3 regions of the Methylobacterium komagatae genome follow, and region 2 is predicted to be linked to each of the others. Evidence: predicted binding sites of a transcription regulator. Region 2 holds the regulator's gene; each other region holds the start of a gene.

Region 1 (2,262 bases), 3.5 Mb from region 2:
GCCGAGGTTGAACAGTTCACCCTCGGCCTCGACGGCGCAGAGGCTGTTGCGCAGATCCCCGCCGATGCCCGCCTCGGTGGTCGAGGACGCGATGAGCAATTGCTCGTTGGCGACCTTGGCCATCAGGCCGCAATGCCAATCGCTCGTGAGCCCATGGGTCACGAGGCTCGCGAGCTTGATGTGGTGCATGGCGAAGACCATCGCCGAGGCGCTGCACGCCTGGCCGAGGGTGCAACACACTTCCGCGATCTGAGCGAGGCCGGCGCCCTCACCACCGTATTGAGTCGGAACCTGGAGGCCGAGCAGCCGCTCCGTCTTGAGGGCGGCGACGGCCTCGGCGGGGAAGCGGCCCTCGCGATCGACCGCATCGGCATGAAGCGCGGCGACCTCGGCAACGCGCTTTGCCCGGCGAGCGAGGTCCGTGCTCACGCGGCGGCTCCCATGGACAGCTTGGTGACCGTCTCGCGGATGATCCGGATGGTCGAGAAGGAGCGACGGTTCAGGAGCGTATCCGGGAACTCGACCTCGAACTTCTCTTCAAGGCCCAGCATCAGCTGCACCGAACCGAAAGAGTCGAGACCCTTCTCGAACAGGTCATCGTCTTCGCTCAAGCTATCGACGATGGGAGACATCGCCTCATTCTGCCGAAGGATGTCCCTGATGACTTCGTCGGAGACCATTGCGATGCCCTCTATTGATGTTGGCACTCATACGCCGCAGATAATGATTGTCAAATCTAGCGATTATCTATCGTAAATTTTGATCTTTTTGCGGCGGCGGCATTAAGCTTTGATTTCGGATTTGGCTTTTGCCTCGTTAGGGCACTCTCGCAGACCTTCACAAATGAATCGTTCCACCAAAGCGCGAGATACGCAGAATCACCCACTAGAGTTGTGGAAGCAGTCACGGTTCGGGGCGCATCCACAGCCATCCACACCAGTCCACAGGCCAAACCGCTGAGTCGTCGTTTGAATCTGGGACCACTCAGGATCCGGTTGAGTTTGTTCTTGTTATGTTCCCATCTCGGAGCATGACCGGACCCAGCGACAATGGCACAGGTGCCGATGAGCCCCCCGAAGTCGGCGAGCGTGGTGAACAACCTTGCACGCCTGAGGGCGGAGCTGTCCGCAAGACATTCCCCCGCGATCCCCGTCATGCCCCTCGGGCTGGCTGCGCTCGACGCTCATCTACCGGGGGGTGGTCTCGTCCTGGGACCTCCTCACGAAATCGTGCCCGCCGAACCCGACGACGCCATCGCCGCCCTGGCTTTCGCCATGGCCCTCTGTGCCCGCCGCCTCGGGGAGGATCCGGGCGAGGCGATGATCGCAGCCGCTTCGGGCCATTCTCTGCCCTATGGCCACGGCCTCGCCTGCCTGGGCCTCGATCCGGGTCGCATCCTGCTGCTGGAGGCGGGAGGAGACCGGGATGTGTTCCGCGCCCTGGAAGCCGCGCTTCACGCGAACTGTCTGTCGGTCCTGATCGGGCTCGTCGGCGAGGGGATGCCCCTCAAGGCGGGGCGACGGCTGCAACTGGCGGCAGAGACGGGCGAACCGCCCCTCCTCCTCGTCTTGCGGCAGGCCGGACTGGGGCTCCCCAACGGAGCCGCCACCCGCTGGCTCGTCTCCGCAGCCCCAGAAGGCCCCGGCCGCTCCGGCGGTCTCCTCGCCCCGCGCTGGCGGGTGCGCCTCGAACGATGCCGCAACGGGCGCGGTGGATCCTGGCTTGTGGAGTGGGACAGTGCCGCGCGTCGTCTGCATCTGCCTGAACGATTGGCCGATGACGCGGCTCAGGCGGGCAGGGCTCGCTCCTGAGGACGGGCCGCACGCCGTCGCCGCCGCTGGTCCAGGCGGCCTGCGCCTCGTCGCCGTCGATGAGCAGGCCCGCGCCCTCGGCCTGCGGCCGGGGGATCTGCTCGGCCGGGTTCGGGCACGGATCGGCGTGCCACTGCGCGTCCACCCCGCCGATCCGGATGCGGATGCCCAGGCGCTGGCCCGGCTCTGCCGCTGGGCGATGCGCTACGCGCCCATCGTCGCGCCTTTCGGGCCTGCCGAAGGGGGCACGGCCTGTTCATCGACATCGAAGGCGCGGCCCATCTGCTGGGTGGGGAAGCGGCGTTGCTCGACGACCTCACCACGCGCCTCGCGCGATCACGCGTCCCGGCGCGGATCGCGCTGGCCGACACGCCGGGCGCTGCCTTCGCCCTGGCCATGTTCGGCCGTGAGTCACCGGTCCTCGTCCCTCCCGGCGAGAGCGAGCCCCACA
Region 2 (2,262 bases):
CTCTCTGAGGAGATTGCCGCCGGATCCGTGGCAGTGGAGCCGTTCGGAAGTTGGATCGCCGTGCGCATCAGCAACGGCGTCGTCTTCGCCTCCGGCGAGCCGCACGTCATCCCGGCCAGTCTTGGAATCCTGCACCGGATTGCCGACGTGGTTCAGGCCGAACCGGGGCCAGTGCGCATCGTGGGTTATACGGACGATCAACCGATCCGGTCGGCGCGGACCTTCCGGGACAATCAGGCGCTGTCCCTTGCGCGCGCGGAAGCGGTTGCCGCCCTGATCCGCCCTGCCCTGTCGGAAACCGGACGGATCACGGTCGGCGGGCGTGGCGCGGATGAGCCGATCACCGACAATGCGACGCCGGAGGGCCGCGCGCGCAACCGTCGTGTCGAGGTGCTGATCACCCGGCAGCCGTGAGCCCGGCCGACGATCCGAGGCTTGGCCGCCGGAATCCACCAAGTCGGCGGCACGCCAATGAGCGATGACACGCCGCCGACTTCGAGAATCCGCCCCCTGTCCTTAATGCCAAGCTTGTCTCTTGCAGAACACTTGCGGAACGCTTAACGTGTTCGCGATTTGTTTCAACGCGCCTGCCGCCATTCTGCGAGACCCTATCATGCTCACGCGTAAGCAGCTGGACCTCCTGCGCTTCATCCAGCAGCGGATGCAGGAATGTGGGGTGCCGCCCTCGTTCGACGAGATGAAGGATGCCCTCGATCTCAAGTCGAAATCCGGAATCCACCGCCTGATCACCGCCCTGGAGGAGCGTGGCTTCCTGCGCCGTCTTCCCAATCGTGCGCGGGCGATCGAGGTGATCCGCCTGCCGGATGCCCTCGGGCGTGGTCCGGAAGCCGCCGAGGCCGCTGCTGCCTCGGCGCCAGAGCCGCGTCGATTCACTCCGAGCGTGGTGGAGGGCGGTCTCTCCAAGCAGCCCCCTGCTTCCCCTTCTCCGGCTCAGCCGCGGGCCTACGAGGAATTCCGGGGAGTCTCGATCCCCGTCATGGGGCGGATCGCGGCGGGCACGCCCATCGCCGCCATCCAGAACCAGAGCCACTCCGTCACCATGTCGCCGGACTTCCTGGCGGGTGGCGAGCATTACGCCCTGGAGGTGCGGGGCGATTCGATGGTTGAAGCCGGCATCCTCGACGGTGACCTCGTGGTCATCCGCAAGCAGGAGACCGCCAATACCGGCGACATCATCGTCGCGCTGATCGACGATGAGGAGGCGACCCTCAAGCGTCTTCGTCGGCGCGGCTCCTCCATCGCCCTCGAAGCTGCGAACCCGGCCTACGAGACCCGCGTACTTGGACCGGACCGGGTGCGGATCCAGGGCCGCCTCGTCAGTCTCGTTCGGCGCTACTGATCGAGAGGGAGTTCCGGCTCCGGTGGCGTCTCCTCGGCGGGCTTCCCCGCGGGGGTGGGGCGCCAAGGTGGATGGCGGCCGGACGCATGGGCGTGGAGCGGCGCGATCGAGCCGCCGCTCAGGCTCAGCGAGGCGGCGCCCTGATCGGATAGGCGTCGCCGGTCGAGGACGAGTGGTGCTGCGCAACCCGACGGGGCCGTCAGCGCTGTGATGACGATGGCCGCGCGGGCGCAGTCCTCGGGGAAGGCGCGGCTGTCCTTCACCAGCGCGATCGCCCGTCCATCCGGCAGATGGGCGGTGCAGCCGAGGCGGTCGCAGTGGCCTGGTGGGGACATAGCGAGGAGGTCGGCGGCGCGGCGATCGTCGCCATCGGCTTTCAGCCATTGCTCCAGCACGAAGCGCGAGGGCTTGCCGAGGAGGGTGAGCTGTCCGTCCACCCCCCGCAGGGCGGCGCCCGTTCCCTGGCGATCGACGTAGAGGTCCTGCCGCTGCGGAAAGGCTGCAAGGGCGAGCCCGGCCAGGGCCGGCAGGAGGGCTAAGCGGCGCAGGCGTGAGGCGGGTAGCGTTGCAAGCAGGAGTGCCGCCGCCAGCAGCAGCAGCGCCCCGGTGCCGAAGGCAGGCACCACCAGCACGGATCGTCCGAAACCGGCAATCCATTCGGAAATGGCGAGCATCCCGGCCACCGCCTGCCCCATCACCCACCAGACCGGGCGATCGAGGGCGAAGGGATAGGCCACTGTCCCGAGCACGGCGCAGGGCATCACCACCAGTGACACGAGGGGGAGTGTCAGGGCGTTGCCGAGCACGCCGAAGGGCTGAACCGTCTGGAAATGATAGGTCGCGAAGGGGGCTGTCGCGATTTGTGCGACGAGGGTGGTGGTTAGTGTCCCGACGATCCCCCG
Region 3 (2,262 bases), 2.0 Mb from region 2:
CCCCGCCACCGGGATCAGCGCGGCCATTTCCGAGTAGCACAGGCCCACGAAGGCGCAGGCGATGCCGCCCAGCACGAAGGAGAGCATGATGCCCGGCCCCGCATATTGCGCGGCGGCCGTGCCGGTGAGCACGAAGATGCCCGCGCCGATGATGGCGCCGATACCCATGGCCGTGATGGAGAGCGCCCCCAGCGAGCGCGACAGGGTCTGCGACTCGGCCTCCCCACCGGCGACGATGTCGTCCACCGACTTTCGCGCCATCAGGTTGGAAGCTTCCATCGGCGTCATCCCAAAAGCGGCGCCGCCGGCTTGGCGCTGATCGTTGCCGGCAACTGAGCAAGTTTCGGGCTGTTCCGCCAGGGAGGCGCGCGAGAATTACATTTGACGGGTTTCTGAGAAGAGATTTCGCCCGGCCAATGATCAGTTCAGGACCGGTCGATCCGCGCATGCAGGGCGCGGACCCGCAGCCGCTTCGTCCGGCCGGACAGGTCCTCCCGCCGCACCACGTCCCCAGCCCGGATCGTCCGCGTGCCGAACAGTCTGTCGAGGCGGTTACGGAGACGGCGCAGGGGCTCGGGGCGGTCGAGGCGGCCGATCCCGATCTCGGGTTTGGCCATGCCGACGAACCGATCGAGTGTGCGGATCCAGCCCTCGGCGGGCACGTCGCCCGCGTCGAGGCAGAAGATCCAGTCGCGCCGGGCGATCGCCGCGCCGGCGCCGAAGGGATCATTGCCCGTATGCACCACCAGCACCGCGCCGGTCGCCTCCGCGACGGTCGCCACGGCGGGGACCTCACGGGGCACGACGATGATCGCGTCGCCGACGAGGCCGCCCGCCACGCCCGACACGAGGGCGCTGAGCGTGTCGGCCAGCCGGTCGATCGCGTCCGGGTCGGCCGGATCGTCCAAATGGGTCACGGCGGAGAGCATGCGGGGCGCATACCCGATTTTGCGCGAGGAGAAACGCTATTCCCGCGCCACGGGCCGCAAGTCTCTCGGTTTGCCCGCATTTTCCGCAGACTCGCTCAAATCGTTCGTGTTATGTTCCTAAGGCCAGCGAGGCTTCATGCGTCAAGATTCGCCGATCACCCTTCGCCTGACCGAGAGCATGCCCCTGCCCGAGGGCCGGAAGGGGCGGGGTGCCACGGCGAATCCGAGTGGCCGGTTCGAAACCGCCCGGCGGGAGGCTTTCGATGATGGCTGGGAGAGCGAGGCGCCCGCGCCCCTGCGGACGGAGGTCCGGCCGGAGCGGACGGCCTCGATCATCGCCCGGAATACCTCGCCGGATATCCCCTTCGATCGCTCGGTCAACCCGTATCGCGGCTGCGAGCACGGCTGCATCTATTGCTACGCGCGGCCGACCCACGCCTATCTCGGCCTGTCTCCAGGGCTCGACTTCGAATCGCGCCTTTTCACCAAGCCGGAGGCGGCGCGGCTGCTGCGGAAGGAGTTGTCGGCACCGGGCTACCGGCCGGAGACCATCGCGCTCGGCACCGCCACCGATCCCTACCAGCCGATCGAGCGGGAGCACCGCCTCACCCGGGCCGTGCTGGAGGTGCTGGACGAGGCCCGGCACCCGGTGGGCGTGACCACGAAATCGGACCTCGTGCTGCGCGACCTCGATCTTCTCTCGAGGATGGCCGCGCGAAACCTCGCCCTCGTCGCGATCTCCCTGCCGACCCTCGATCCGGCCCTGTCCCGGCGGCTCGATCCCCGCGCGCCGCGTCCGGAGAAGCGGCTCGCGGCCATGCGCGCCCTGGCGGATGCGGGGGTGCCAGTCATGGTCAACATCTCGCCGATCATCCCCGGCCTCACCGATCACGAGATCGAATCGGTGTTGGAGGCTGCCCATGCGCAGGGGGCGAGCCGGATCGGTCACGCTCTGCTGCGCCTGCCCGGCGAGGTGAAGGATCTCGTGGCCGATTGGTTCGCGGAGCATTACCCCGAGCGCCGAGAGCGCGCCCTCGCGCTGTTGCGCCAGTCGCGTGGCGGCAAGGAGAACGATTCGCGCTTCGGCCACCGCTTCCGGGGCGAGGGGCCCTACGCCGAGATGATCGGCCAGCGGGTCCGCCTCGCGGGCAGGAGGCTCGGGTTCTCATTCGGGCGCATGGCCCTGAACACGGACGATTTCCGGTCGCCGGGGGCGCAGCTCAGCCTGTTCTGAGACGCTCTACCCGAACGTCTTCGTGAAGCTCACCCGGTGGTGGGCGCTGCGGCCGAGGGTGGCCAGACCTTGGCGGTGGAGGGCGGTGCCGTAGCCGAC

What was found. The regulator LexA, encoded in region 2, represses DNA repair genes until DNA is damaged. The targets are predictions, from matches to a motif close to TGTTCNNNNTGTGTTCNG.
Region 1: ACFQE0_RS00335 (ImuA family protein) is a predicted target of LexA. The motif match lies at 1,003-1,020, and genes of this name have one in related genera.
Region 3: ACFQE0_RS07345 (PA0069 family radical SAM protein) is a predicted target of LexA. The motif match lies at 1,031-1,048, and genes of this name have one in related genera.

What each region holds. Positions count from the first base shown of each region.
Region 1 is NZ_JBHSWN010000001.1:69,883-72,144, forward strand. Features, by position in the region: gene ACFQE0_RS00325 (acyl-CoA dehydrogenase family protein) at 1-429, opposite strand, end outside; gene ACFQE0_RS00330 (acyl carrier protein) at 426-680, opposite strand; gene ACFQE0_RS00335 (ImuA family protein) at 1,065-1,811, shown strand; gene ACFQE0_RS00340 (DUF6504 family protein) at 2,115-2,262, shown strand, end outside.
Region 2 is NZ_JBHSWN010000001.1:3,543,820-3,546,081, reverse strand. Features, by position in the region: gene ACFQE0_RS17685 (OmpA family protein) at 1-414, shown strand, start outside; gene lexA (transcriptional repressor LexA) at 614-1,360, shown strand; partial or broken gene ACFQE0_RS17675 (ComEC/Rec2 family competence protein) at 1,354-2,262, opposite strand, start outside.
Region 3 is NZ_JBHSWN010000001.1:1,518,127-1,520,388, forward strand. Features, by position in the region: gene ACFQE0_RS07335 (amino acid permease) at 1-279, opposite strand, end outside; gene ACFQE0_RS07340 (hypothetical protein) at 426-929, opposite strand; gene ACFQE0_RS07345 (PA0069 family radical SAM protein) at 1,066-2,163, shown strand; gene ACFQE0_RS07350 (ribonuclease HII) at 2,170-2,262, opposite strand, start outside.